Regions from separate parts of the Micromonospora sp. NPDC023888 genome, predicted to be linked through region 3. Evidence: riboswitches for the same ligand, from Rfam matches in the RefSeq annotation. Region 3 holds a riboswitch; each other region holds the start of a gene.
What was found. A riboswitch is a leader RNA that binds a small molecule or an ion and turns the genes downstream of it on or off. The one in region 3 is predicted to bind S-adenosylmethionine.
Positions count from the first base shown of each region.

Region 1: another riboswitch for S-adenosylmethionine. It lies ahead of thrC (threonine synthase); the one in region 3 lies ahead of AB0F61_RS04100 (ABC transporter substrate-binding protein).
Region 2: another riboswitch for S-adenosylmethionine. It lies ahead of AB0F61_RS13165 (aminotransferase class V-fold PLP-dependent enzyme); the one in region 3 lies ahead of AB0F61_RS04100 (ABC transporter substrate-binding protein).

Region 1 covers NZ_JBEZZW010000004.1:265,961-270,523, reverse strand. Annotated here, with positions in the region: gene thrC (threonine synthase) at 1-1,168, opposite strand, end outside; SAM riboswitch class I at 1,179-1,314, opposite strand; gene AB0F61_RS05830 (hypothetical protein) at 1,399-1,599, opposite strand; gene AB0F61_RS05825 (DMT family transporter) at 1,746-2,714, opposite strand; gene AB0F61_RS05820 (metalloregulator ArsR/SmtB family transcription factor) at 2,806-3,111, shown strand; gene AB0F61_RS05815 (DoxX family protein) at 3,338-3,793, opposite strand; gene AB0F61_RS05810 (DUF4232 domain-containing protein) at 4,320-4,563, shown strand, end outside.
Region 2 covers NZ_JBEZZW010000011.1:183,162-187,724, forward strand. Annotated here, with positions in the region: gene AB0F61_RS13145 (AI-2E family transporter) at 1-237, opposite strand, end outside; gene AB0F61_RS13150 (co-chaperone GroES) at 344-682, shown strand; gene AB0F61_RS13155 (hypothetical protein) at 774-941, shown strand; gene AB0F61_RS13160 (PrsW family intramembrane metalloprotease) at 964-2,403, opposite strand; SAM riboswitch class IV at 2,469-2,589, shown strand; gene AB0F61_RS13165 (aminotransferase class V-fold PLP-dependent enzyme) at 2,636-3,904, shown strand; gene AB0F61_RS13170 (FUSC family protein) at 3,916-4,563, opposite strand, start outside.
Region 3 covers NZ_JBEZZW010000003.1:229,953-234,515, reverse strand. Annotated here, with positions in the region: gene AB0F61_RS04115 (Na+/H+ antiporter) at 1-452, shown strand, start outside; gene AB0F61_RS04110 (amino acid ABC transporter ATP-binding protein) at 467-1,210, opposite strand; gene AB0F61_RS04105 (amino acid ABC transporter permease) at 1,207-1,989, opposite strand; gene AB0F61_RS04100 (ABC transporter substrate-binding protein) at 2,029-2,892, opposite strand; SAM riboswitch class IV at 3,163-3,274, opposite strand; gene AB0F61_RS04095 (amino acid transporter) at 3,360-4,563, opposite strand, start outside.

The sequences.
Region 1 (4,563 bases), on a different contig from region 3:
CGGTCTCCGCCGTCGGGTCGAGCCGACCGGATTCGACAAGCTTGCGGAGCACCGCCACGGTCACCCCGCCTGCGGTTTCGGCGAAGACACCTGTGGTGCGGGCCAGATCGCGGATGCCGGCGCGGATCTCGTCGTCGTCGGCGTACTCCATCCAGCCGCCGGTGCGGCGGACCGCCTCCAGGGCGTAGACGCCGGCGGCCGGGTCGCCGATGTTCAGCGACTTGGCGATGCCGGTGGGCTTGACCGGGATGATCGTGTCGCTGTCGTCGTGCAGCGCGACGGCGATCGGGTTGCAGCCGGCGGACTGCGCTCCGAAGACCTTCCAGCCGCCGGCCGGCGCCTCGACCAGGCCGATCTCCACCAGCTCGGAGAACGCCTTGTCGATCTTGGTGAGCAGTTCGCCGCTGGCCATCGGGATGACCACCTGCGCCGGGATGCGCCAGCCGAGCTGCTCGGCCACCTCGTAGCCGAGGGTCTTGGACCCCTCCGCGTAGTACGGCCGGACGTTCACGTTGACGAACGCGGTGTCCTCGAATTCGTCGGTCTCCACCAGCTCGCCGCAGAGCCGGTTGACGTCGTCGTAGGAGCCGTCGATGGCGACCAGCTCGCCGCCGTAGACGGCGGTGGTGATGACCTTGCCCTGCTCCAGGTCGCTGGGGATGAAGACCACCGACGGCACCCCCGCACGGGCGGCGTGCGCGGCCACCGAGTTGGCCAGGTTGCCCGTCGACGCGCAGGCGAACCGGGTGAAACCGAGCGCCTTCGCGGCGGTGAGCGCCACCGAGACGACCCGGTCCTTGAACGAGTGGGTCGGGTTGCCGCTGTCGTCCTTGACCCACAGCGGTGCGGTGATGCCCAGCTCGGCGGCGAGGCGCGGGGCCGCCACCAGCGGGGTCAGCCCCGGGTCGAGGGTGACCCGGGTGGCCGGGTCCTGACCGGCGGGGAGCAGTGCGGCGTAGCGCCAGATGTTCTCCGGGCCGGCCTCGATCTGCTCGCGGGTGACGGTGGCCAGTGCGGCGGTGTCGTAGTCGACCTCAAGCGGGCCGAAACACTCGTAGCAGGCGTGCTGGGCGACGAGCGGGTAACGGGCCGAGCAGGCACGACAGACCAGTGCGCGGGCGGGGCTGGCGGAGGTGTCGATGCCGGAGGCGGCGAGCGTCGACGTCATGTCGAGAGTCCTCTCATCTTTCCCCACATCGCACCGTGCGGCGGGGACGGAATTGGCACCTGCCCCGCGGGTCGCTCAGCGATGAGCGCGCGGGGTGGTTGCCGGGGCGTCGTCGGGCCGTATCCCTCAGCCCCTCTGGATGAGGTATGCAGTTGTGCAGTCGAGTCTAGGCAACTATGTCCGCCGCCTCTACCGCGGATCCCACGCTGTGAGCCGAGCAACTCAGCCAGTTACCGGCGGCGGCGCTTCCCGAGATAGATCGTCACGGCACCGAAGGCGACAAGCACCGCCACCAGAATCCAGCCGGCGACCGCGATGGCGCCACCGGTGGGCCGCCCGTCCCCGGCGACCAGCCATATCGCACCCCACACGAGGACGAGCCCGGTCATGACGGACACCAGGACGACCACGGCGCGCTGCACGGGGCTCATCGGCTGCTCTCGATCGACGTCACGACGATGCCCCTCGCTGGATGGCCGACCGCACGATCGGTGGCAGGGGCAGGCGGCTCATCGTGCCACGGATGCGCCGCCGCTATCTCCCCCGCCGCTGGGGCGTGGGACGACGGCGGGTGGGGTCAGCGGGCGCTCACCGCGACGGGGTCGACCACCGCGACCTGGTCGGTGATCGCGGTCGACCGCGGCGACGGCGAAGGCCGGGTCCGCGCCCTGGTGGCGAGGTTCGCGGCGACAAGCGCACCGATGGTGATGGCGGCCCCGGCCAGCTCGATCGGCTCCGGGCGGTAGCCGCGGGCGATCTGCACCGCGAAGGTGGTGACCGGGACCAGGTTCATGAACAGCGCGGCGTTGGCGGCACCGAGCCGCTGCACACCGGTGTTCCAGGCCAGGACCGCGACCACCGCGCCGATGACCACGGCGTACGCCAGTTGTGGGGTGACCGCCGCGAGGTCGGCGGCGGCCGGCGCGTGCTGCCAGCCGACGGCGTCCGCGCCGATGCTCGCGGCCAGCATGGCCGCCGTGCCGGCGAGCGCGGTCAGGGTCGTGAAGCGCAGCGGCGACCAGTCGCCGAACCGGCTGGCACCGTGCGTGTAGATGCCCCAGCCGAGCACCGCGCCGATCATCATCAGCCCACCGAGACCGAACTGGCCGAGCCCGGCCAGGCTCCCGCGGGTGATCACCAGGCCGACTCCGAGGAGCGCCACCAGGGAGAGGGCCAGCAGGAGCGGCTTCGGCCGTACGCCGTCACGGGCCCAGCGGACCAACTGGGTGATCAGCGGGGTGGTGGCCACGAAGAGGGCGATCTGCTGCGGGGCGGCGTGTTCGAGCGCGAGGTTGGTGAGCACGTTGAAGCCGGCGAAGCCGACCACGCCGAGCAGCAGGATCTCGCCCGTCCGGCCGCCGTGGCGCAGCGCGCCGGCACCTTCGCGCAGCAGCAGGATGGCGACCAGGACGACGCTGGCGAGCAGGTAGCGGGCGGTGGTCAGGTTGAGTGGGTCGACCCGGGTCAGGGCACTGGCCAGGACCGGGAACATCACGCCCCAGCCGAGCACGGCGAGCAGAGGATAGGCGGCGGCACGGGGTCGCATGGTCAACTCCAATGTTCGAGTATCGTCGAACCAACGACACCGACCATAGGGTGTTGTTCGATAGTTGTCGAACAAGGGTTACACTGGTCACATGGAGCCGCACGAACCCGACCTGACCGACGTACCGGTCACCACAGTGCTTGCCGCACTCGCCGACGACGTGCGGCTACAGATCGTGCGGGCGCTTGTCGAGGGCGGCGAGGCGACCTGCGGCAGCTTCGACTTCGGCGTCTCCAAGGCGACCCGCAGCCACCACCTCAAGGTGCTGCGCGAGGCCGGCCTGACCCGCACCCGGGCCGCCGGCACCAGCCGCCTGGTCCGACTCCGCCGCGACGAGCTGGACAAGCTCTACCCGGGCCTGCTGGACGCGGTCCTCGGCACGCGCACGCCGGCCTGACGCTCCCGCTTCGCCGCCCCCAGCTCTCGCCCTTCGCCCCCCGGCGCTCGCGGGGCGGGTGAGACCTGCCACCCGCGCACGCTATGGAGCTGAATCGTTCACGACATCAGCGCAGAGCCGGGTTCCGCTACACCCCGGGCAGACAGACCACTCCGGGGGCGACCCCCGACCGGACGCGTCGCCGGAGCCACCTCGTCGAGGCCCCGGCGACGCGGTACGGGTGCGGTCAAACGACCATCGAGCCGGGCTCGGCCACCGGCACCGCTGGAACGGACCGAACGTCGCGGCGACGGGCGAGCAGGTTGTCGAGCGCCCAGGAACCCGGGCCGAGGGCCGCGACCAGCAGGAACGACCAGCAGAAGAGCGCCGACAGCTCACCACCGTTGCGCAGGGGCAGCACATGATCCGGTTGGTGCACGACGAAGTAGGCGTACGCCATCGAGCCGGATGCGAGAAGAGCGGCGGGTCGGGTGAAGAGCCCGGCCAGCACCAGGGTGCCGCAGACCAGCTGGATCAGCGCGGCCCACCAGCCCGGCCAGGTGCCGAGCGCTATCGCCTCACCGGTCATCGGGTTGCCGCCGAACAACCCGAAGACCGAGGTGAGGCCGTGCAACGTGAACAGCAGGCCGATCACGATGCGGAACAGGGACAGGGTCGGCCCGCCGAGCCGAGGAACGTTCATCGGTACCTCCATCGAAGGAATCTGATCCCTTCAATGTGAGGCATGAAACCATCGAAGTTTATAAATTCCTTGTCAGTGGGAAAGTCCCCGGTCGGAATGTACCGGCGGCCGCGGCCCCGCGTCGAGCGTTCTCGGCGACGCAAGGCCGCCTCCACGCCTCTGAGCTGCGACTACTCCCAAATTCCGGCAGCTTCGTCCGCCGTGGGCACGCTCCCATACTGTGGGTACCGCAGGTCGAGCCGCCCGGTTCGGGCGGTCAGCTCGGGCTCGGCCAGCTCTCCTGCGCCGACCACGGAGGCGCACTCGCAAGGCCCGACCATCACGGTTGAGACCTGCGCGACCACGCTGGGGCGTTCACGACCGGTGGTGACCGACCGTGGGGACAAGGACTGCCGGTACCGGGTGATGACGCAGACGATTCAGCTCCAAAGGCACCCGAAGAGGTCCTCCCACCGACGTGGCGGCAGAGGGGACCCCGGGCAGGGCCGGGCGACGGTGAGCCGCCCACGTACGCGAGGATCGCCACATGATCTCCCGCAACAGGGCAGCACCACGTCGGGCCAGCAGGGCGTTCGTGGCGCTCGCGTCAGCGCTCACGCTCGGCGCCTGTGTACCGGCCGATCATCGGGGCCAGGGCGGGGACCCTCCGAGCCCGCCGCCGACGCCGCCGAGCCGGTCCACGAGCACCGACCCGCCGGTCGAGTGCCCGGCCTCCGGTGTCCGGATCCGCTCCACCGGCGGGGACGCCGCAATGGGCCTACGCGCCCTCG
Region 2 (4,563 bases), on a different contig from region 3:
GACGACGGTGGCCGTCGGTGGCGCGGCCGGTCCGGGAACGGCAGGCGACGCCACCTGGGTCGCCTCCGACACGTCGCTCACCGCATCACCCGCCACGCCCTCGTCGGTGCGCGCGGATGCGGACTCCTGTCGCGCCTGGTAGGCGCGACGAAGCCGCCCGCGTACCCGCTCGAAGCGGCTCAAGCGCACCTCCTGGCAGTGAAACCGGCCCGCCCACGACAACAGGTCGGACAGCATACGTCCGTTCCCGACACCGTAGGGCAGTTCCGCCACACAATGCCCAGACCACCACCGGCGTAACCACAAGCGGACCCGCCGTCGGCCACACGGTAGCGTCTGCGGCGTGACCGCCGACAATGATCTGGACGCCGGCCTGCCGATCCGCCTGCTGCACGACCGCGTACTCGTGCGGATGGAGGGCGGCGAGGGCGAGCGTCGCTCCACCGCCGGCATCGTCATCCCGGCGACCGCCCAGGTCGGCAAGCGCCTCGCCTGGGCCACCGCGGTCGGGGTGGGGCCGAACGTGCGCGCCATCGTCTCCGGCGACCGGGTGCTCTTCGACCCGGACGACCGCTCCGAGGTCGAGCTGCACGGCCGCGGGTACGTGCTGCTGCGCGAACGCGACGTGCACGCGGTGGCCGCCGAGCGGATCGAGAACGACCCCACCGGCCTCTACCTCTGACCTACCCCCCGGCCACCGGGCCGCGCCGCGCATCGTTTGCCGGGCCGCACGACGGGAAGCCATCCGGCGACCGTGGCCCTGGGGAGGGACGATGCCAGTATTCGTGAAGAAGCTGTTGACCTGGGGCAGTGTCGCGTTCCTGATCTACTTCATGGCCTTCCGGCCGGACGGTGCCGCACAGATCTTCAAGGCCATCGGGGCTGCGCTGATGGCGATGTTCCAGGGCTTCGGTGACTTTCTCACCTCGCTGATGACCTGACGCCGCCGGCCGGCGCCCGCCGTCAGGGGTGACCCGGCGGCCACGGCGCCGTCGAGCGCAGGCCGGGCCAGCCGGGCGGGGCATAGCCCACCGGAGGCGGTGGCGCCGGGGCCAGCACCACCGGGATCGGCACCACCGGCTCGTCCGGCGCGTCCACCGGACGCTGCGTACCGTCCGGGAAGCGCAGGTGGTAGCGGCTGCCGTCCCAGACCCCCGTCGGGGCCTGCGGGTCCCGGCCGACGAAGAACGACCGGTACGCGCCGATCGCGTCGAGCAACTCCCGCTCCTCCCGCGCGGTCCGTTCCTGGTCGGCGGGCTTGCGATCCAGGCCGCGCAGCGAGCCGTCGCGCAGCAGGGCCAATCGGGTGGCGGCGGACTGGTACCCGCGCATCGCCCGCACCCCGGCGTCGCCGGCCACCCGCCGCGCCCAACTGCGGGCCGCGTGCCGCCGGCCCAGACTGCTCAGCGCGGCCACCTCGGGCGGGCTCAGCCAGCCGGCGCGTACGTAGTCCGGCAGGGTCCGCTCGGTGAGCCGCCCCTCCCAGGCGCGCAGCCACACCGCGAAACCCACAGTGCCGAAGAAGACCGGCACCATCAGGCCCAGGAAGCCGTACAGCATGATCAACGGCTCGCCGGTGGCCTGGGTCAGCGTGGGCAGCAGGTTCCACGTGCCGTGCAACATCATCGCCAGCAGCAGGCCGGCGACCGGGGCGAGCACCCGGACCCGCCGGTCGGCCGTCCGCGCCGCGATGCCCAGCCCCACACCGGTCATCGAGGTGAAGAGCGGATGGGCGAACCCGAACAGCAGGATCCGCAGGATGAAGATCGCGATGACCTGGTTGATGCCGGTCACCGGGCCGTACCGGTCGGCTCCGGACGCGAAGCCCACCCCACCCAGGTAGAGGATGTTCTCCACCATGGCGAAACCGACAGCGGACAGGCCGCAGTAGACCAGGCCGTCGGTGATCCCGGACCACTCCCGCCGCCGGAAGACCAGCAGCAGGATCGGGCCCAGCGCCTTGGTCAACTCCTCGATGAACGGCGCCACAAGCACACCGGTGAGCGCGTCGGGCAGCCCCCAGTCGGCGAACCGGTTGGCGGCGAAGTCGTTGACCGTGAGCGAGGCGGCGGTGGAGACGAACGCGCCCCAGGCGAAGCAGAAGATCAGATACTTCAACGGCTCCGGTTCGTACCGGTCCAGCCAGAGGAAGCAGGCGACAAGCACCGGCACCGGCAGGATGGCGGCGGCCACCCCGATCAGCAGGGCCTGCACGCCGAGCGACCGGCCGAGCGTGAAGACCATGAACACCGCGCAGGCGGCGATGAGCACCACCACCCCGGCCAACGCCAGGAAACGCCGCCGGCCCGGCCGGCGCAGCGGCATCCGGGGCGCCTGGCCGACGGACGGGGCCGCGGGCGCGGGCGACGACGGCAGGGGCGTACCGGGCGGGGTGTCGGCCATGCGGTCAGCGTAGCCATCCTCCGCCGGCTGGTCCGGTCGCCTCGGTTGCCGCTATGCTGCCGACAGGTCACGAGTGCCAGCGTTCAGCCCCGGCTTGCTGGCCGGCAACCCTCGTCGAGTTCGCGGTGGGGTGCCCCGGGTGATGACCGGGCCCAGCCCGATCGGTGTGCTGGGCAAGCGCGGACCCCGTCCCGATGCCGCACCCGGGGTCCCTGACCCCGGAGGTTCCGGCATGTCCGTCACCCTCGTTCCCTCGCTGCCCGCCCTGCCCGCCGTCGCGCCCGCGTCGTCGGCGCCGCTCGACGTCCTCGGCGTGCCGGGTGAGATCAACCTGGACTACGCGGCGAGCGCACCGTGCGCGCGGGCCGCCGCCGACGCGGTGGCTGAGCTGCTGCCCTGGTACGCCAGCGTGCATCGTGGCGCGGGCGCGCTGTCGCGGCGCTGCACCCTCGCCTACGAGCAGGCCCGGCAGACGGTAGGTGACTTCTTCGGCGTCCGCGCCGACGATCACGTGATCTTCACCCGCAACACCACCGACGCGCTCAACCTGCTGGCGCGGTCGCTGCCGGCCGGCACCACAGTGGTCACCTTCGCGGGCGAGCACCACGCCAACCTGCTGCCCTGGCCGCGCGGTTCGGTGCGGCTGCCGGTGCCCGCCGATCCCGCCGGGGCGGTACGCGACCTTGCCGCCGCCCTCACCGAGCTGCGCCGGGGCAACAGCCCGGCGCTGCCGGTGCTGGTCGCGGTTACCGGTGCGAGCAACGTGACAGGTGAGCGGTGGCCGGTCGCCGAGCTGGCCCGGGTGGCGCACCGGCACGGTGCCCGGATCGTGCTCGATGCCGCGCAGCTAGCCCCGCACGCCCCGGTCGACCTCCTCGCGCTCGACGTCGACTACCTGGCCGTGTCCGGCCACAAGCTGTACGCGCCGTTCGGTGCGGGCGTGCTGATCGGCCGGGCGGACTGGCTGGACGCCGCCCCGCCGTACCTGGCGGGTGGCGGCGCCACCAGCCACGTCGGCCCGGCCACCCACGACGTGACCTGGGCAACCGGTCCGGCCCGGCATGAGGGTGGCACCCCGAACCTGCTCGGCGCGGTCGCGCTGGCGGCCGTGTGCGCGGCGCTCGGCGCGGCGGACCGGGTCGCGCTCGCCGCCCGCGAGCAGGCGCTGCTGGCGCGTCTGCGGGCCGGCATCGAGGCGCTGCCGCACGTGGTGGAGCTGCGCACCTTCGGCCCGGACGCGCCCCGGGTCGGCATCGTCTCGTTCGTGGTCGCCGGCTGGGACTCCGCCGACGTGGCCGCGCGGCTGTCCACCGCGCACCGGATCGGCGTACGCGACGGGTTGTTCTGTGCCCACCCGCTGGCCCGGCGGCTGCTCGCCGAGGCGGCGGGACGGACCGGCCGACGGGACCTGCCGCCCACGGCGTTGCGCGCCAGCATCGGCCTGGGCAGCACCGTCGACCAGGTGGACCAACTGCTCACGGCGCTCGCCGAGCTGGGCTGAGGCGGCTGCGGTCAGCCGACGGGCGGGGCGGTCGGTGGTTTCGGCGCCCCGCCCGGCTCAGCCGGCTCACCCATCGGCCGCTCCTGCTCCCCGAAGGCGGTGCGGATCCACCGGTTCGCCTCCTCCTGCTCGATCCCGGAGGCCACCAGCAGGTCGCTGGCGGTGGTCCGGATCTGGGCGACGACCACGCTGCCGGAGAAGCCGACGCCGGCGCCGTACGCCCGCCCGGCCTCGCTGACCGCGCGCAGTGACCGCTCCCGGGCCTTCTCCGGTTCCTCGCCGGCGGCGAACTCGTGTTTGAGCAGCCGGACCGACTCGGCGAGGTGGCCGATCGCGTCCGGCATCGGGTCCGGCACCGGCTCCTCGTCCTCGATCAACGTGACGGACCGGCGGATCAGCGTGCCGGTGTTGCGCATCGCCCGGTCGATCGGGTCGGCCGCCTCCGCGTAGTGGATCAACTCGCTGCGGCGGTGCCAGCGGGCCGGGGAGAGGGTGGCGGTCTCCTTCGCCCCCTCGATCGCCTCGGACAACGTGTTCAGTTCATCCTTGTTGTTGCGCAGCCGATCCAGGGCCCGCTGGACACTGGCGCGGTCCCGGCTGCGCAACCCGTCCGCGGTGACGTCGAGCTGGGCGGCGAGCAGGTCGAGCGCCGGCCGGGC
Region 3 (4,563 bases):
AACGTGACCTGATCATCTTCGTCACCGCGCTGGTGATCGTGCTGATCATGCTCCTCCAGGGCACCACCCTGCCGCTGGTGGTGCGCTGGGCGGGGCTGACCGGTGACCCGGAACGCGTGGACGAGACCAGGCATGCCCGGCGGCGGGCCACCGAGGCGGGGCTGGCCGCCCTGCCGCAGGTCGCCGCCGAGGTCGGTGCCCGCGAGGAGGCGGTGCGCCGGTTGCAGGCCGAGTACCAACGGCACCTGGCGGACGTCAACGAGACCGGGGGGAACACCGCCGAGGAACGTCGCCTGGAACATCGGCTGCGCCTCGGCGTCCTCGCCCACAAGCGACGGGAGATCACCCGACTGCGGGACAACCGGGAGATCGACGACCTCGTGCTTCAGGAGCTCCAGGCCGCGCTGGACAACGAGGAGATTCGGCTGCTGGGGCGCGGGCCCAACGAATAGGCGGCGGCGCTGGGTCAGAGCACCTGTGCGAGGAACCGGCGCAGCCGAGGATGCTCGGCCCGCTCGAAGATCGCCTCGGGTGGGCCGGACTCCAACACCACGCCCCGGTCCATGAAGGCGACGGTGTCGGCGACCTGCCGGGCGAAGCCCATCTCGTGGGTCACTACCACCATGGTCATGCCGGCGGCGGACAGGTCGGCCATCACCCCGAGGACGCCCTTGACCAACTCCGGGTCGAGCGCCGAGGTGGCCTCATCGAAGAGCATCACCTCGGGGCGCAGCGCCAACGCCCGGGCGATCGCCACCCGCTGCTGCTGACCACCGGAGAGCTGCGCCGGCCGCGCGTCGGCCTTGCCGGCCAACCCCACCAGCTCCAGGTGGTCCCGCGCGACGGTCTCCGCTTCGTCCGCGCCGAGCTTGCGGAGCCGACGCAGCGCGAGGGTGACGTTGCGCAGCACGCTCAGGTGCGGAAAGAGGTTGAAGTGCTGGAAGACCATGCCCACCCGCTGTCGCAGCGCGTCCGGGTCGTCGGACAGCACGCTGCGCCCGTCGAGCAGCACGTCGCCACGGTCCGGCTCGATCAGCCGGTTGATGGTGCGCAGCAGGGTGGACTTGCCCGACCCGGACGGGCCGATCACACAGGCCGTCGCACCGCGCGGCACCGTGAGGTCGACGCCGCGCAGCACCCGGTTCGGTCCGAAGGCGAGGTGCACATCGCGGACGTCGAGGCTGACCGAGGTGGTCGTCACTGTGGTCATCGCCGGTGTCCTTCCGTCGCGGCGTACGCCGATGTGGTGTCGTCGTCCTCGTCCTCGTCGGACGGTGTGGTTGCCGCCCGGCCGTTGCGCAGCCGCCGGTCGATCCAGTTGACGACGTGCGTCAGGGGGACGGTGAGGGCCAGGTAGCAGAGCCCAGCCAGCAGCAGCGCCGACTCGTTGCCGGTGGTGGCTGCGTAGTCCTGCCCGATCCGGAACAGCTCCCGCTGACTTGCCACCAGGCCGAGGAAGTAGACCAGGCTGGAGTCCTTGATCAGGGCGATGAGCTGGTTCACCCAGGCCGGCAGCACCCGCCGGATGCCCTGCGGGATGATCACCAGCCGCATCGCGTCGGCCCAGGAGAAGCCGAGAGCACGGGCACCCTCCAGTTGGGCGGCCTCCACCGACTGGATGCCAGAGCGGAAGATCTCCCCGATGTACGCGGCCGCGATGAGCGACAGCGCCAGGATTCCCAACGGGTAGGGGTCCGGCCCCCAGACCTCCATGCCCAGCGGGGCCAGCCCGACGCCGATCAGCAGGATCGTCGCGGCCGCCGGCAGCCCTCGGAACACGTCGGTGTAGACCCGCGCCGGCCAGCGCAGCCACCGACTGCGGGAGATGCCGGCGACGGCCAACAGCAGGCCCAGCACCGAGCCGAGCAGGGCGGCGGAGACCGCCAGGATCAGCGTGTTGGGCAGCCCGACGGTCAGCATCTCGGGCAGCGCCTCGCGCATCGCGTCGGCGTCGAAGAAGGTCTCCCAGAGGGTGCTCAACGGATCCATCGGTCGCCTCTCCTACCGCCCCGCTCGCTCGTCACCGGTTCAGGACGCGGCCGACGCCGACGCGGTCGGTGCCGGCACCGTGCCGCTGCCCGGCCTGAAGTCCGCCGGGATCGGCCGGCCCGGGTAGTACTGCGTCTGCAACCGGCTCCACGTGCCGTCCGCGATGACCTCGTCGAGGCCCCTGTTCAGCGCCTCGCGCAGCTTGTCGCTGCCCTTGGCCACGGCGTACGCGGTCGGAGCCGGGCTGAGCTGCTTGGCCGCCACGGTGATCTTGCCGTTGCTGTCGGCGGCCGACTTCTCGCCGATCTCGGCCGGGGCGATCCACGCGTCGGCGGTGCCGGCCTTGAGCTGGTTGATCGCGCCGTTGTAGTCCGGGACCCGCACCGGGTCGAGCTGCTTGCCGGTGGCGTAGTCGTCCTGCACGGTGCCCTGCACCACCACGACCCGCTTGCCGGTGAGCTGGTCGAAGCCGGTGATCGGTGAACCGGCCGGAACGTCCAGGCCGAAGTAGCCGAAGTCGTAGCCGTTGCCGAAGTCGACTGTCTTCTTGCGCGCCTCGGTGATGGTGATCGAGGAGCTGCCGACGTCGAACTTGTGGTTGTTGACCTGGGAGAGCAGCGCGGAGAAGTCGGTGCCGACGAACTCCACAGTGAGGCCGAGCTTGCCGGCCACGGCGGTCAGCAGGTCGTTGTCGAAGCCGGTGAACCTGCCGTCCTTGAGGAAGACGTTCGGCGGGGCGTCGGTCAGGGTGCCAGCCCGCAGCACGCCCGGCTGGGCCAGACCGTACGGGTTGGCGGTGGCATCGGACGAGCTGTCGTCGCCGCAGGCGGTGAGCGCGGTGGCGGCCAGGATGGTTGCCGCGCCCAGGGCGGCGGCTCGGGTCAGGGCGGGAAGAAATCGCACGGGTGTCTCCGAAGGCTGGTGTCTCGGCGCGCACAGGCGTGCGCCACCGACGGCACGCCCGATGGGCGTACCGGTGGGAAGAAGTGCGGGAAGGGGTGCGCTAGTGCGTGGTGCCGCGACAGGCGGCGCTGCACATTCGCATCATGTCCACGTGCCGTCGCCGGGTCAGTGCCGGCGCGGGCCAACCGCCGCGGAGTTCCGCGACGTCGGTCGGTGGGGCGGTGCCGAGGATGTGCATGGTTCTCCCGGGTCTGTGCTGACCTGGGTGCCAGGCCACGCTTGCACCGACGTCGTGCCGGTGCCTGGTCTTCACCCGGGGCACCCCACCGCGGAGGAGGGTTGCCGGCCAGCGAGCCGGGGCTTCGCGCTGGCACTCATGACCTGCGGCGAGGTTAGCAGTACGCCCGGGCGGAACGTCCAGTCGTTATGACCACGCTCACCGTGCCCAACGGGTGCCCGGCCGCAGGTCAGCCAGCGTGCACGTGCGGCCGGCGACACGGGTCGGGTTCCTGGCGGCGCAGGATCTCCCGGGTGACCGAGGCGATCGCGCCCTGCCCGAACGCCAGGTAGCGCAGGAAGTTGCGGGTCGGGCCGCCCTCGCTCCACTCGAAGTAGATGTGCGGTCGCCGCCCCGTCCGGTCGCGGATCTCCAGCAGCAGCACGGCCAGCGCGTTGGGCACCGAGGAACTGGTCAGGCTGAGCACCGCGAAGCGGTCGTCGGCCAGGCCGCCGCGTACCAGCAGTTCGGTCTCGAAGTCCGACGGGTCGGTGACGTGCACCTCGACGAAGATCACGTCGCTGTCGTCGGGGAAGTCGTTGTCCGCCATCGTCTGTTTCAACTTGGCGCGGTATTCGGCCTCGTCGTGCCGGTCGGGCTCGTGGGCGACGAGCCGGATGCGCCGTCCGGCACGCTCGTCGATCATCCGGGTGGCGACCGGATCCAACTCGACCCGGTCCACCCGCAGCTCGTAGGCCCGGGAGACCCGGGACAGCAGCGAGACCACGATGATCCCGCCGATGAAACAGGCCGCGATCTTGACGCCGTCGGGGCGTTCCACCACGTTCGCCAGTGTGGTGTAGACGAAGACCACGGCGATGACGCCGAACGCGATGGTGCGACCGCGCTGACGCCGCCGGGCCGCCGCGAGCGTCACCGCCGTCGCCGCCGAGGTGATCAACACCAGCACACCCGTGGCGTACGCGCCACCCTGCGCGTCCACGCTGGCCTCGAAGACGACAGTGATCAGGAAGGCCACCGTGGTGAAGACCAGCACCAGCGGCCGGACGGCCCGCGCCCAGGCCGGTGCCATGCCGTAGCGGGGCAGGTAGCGGGGGACGAGGTTGAGCAGACCGGCCATCGCCGACGCTCCCGCGAACCAGAGGATCCCGATTGTGGACAGGTCGTAGACGGTGCCGAACACCTCCCCGAGGTGCTGGTGCGCCAGGTAGGCAAGCGCCCGGCCGTTCGCCGGCCCACCCGGGCGGAAGTCCTCCGCCGGGATCAGGATGGTGGTCGTCACGCTGCTGGTGATCAGGAAGACGCTCATGATCACCGCGGCGGTGGTGAGCAGTCGGCGCGCGCCGCGGATCCGGCCCAGCGGTCGAGCCTCCGAGTCCTGCGGGTCGCCCCGCACGCTCGGCATCACCGCCACCCCGGTCTCGAAGCCGGAC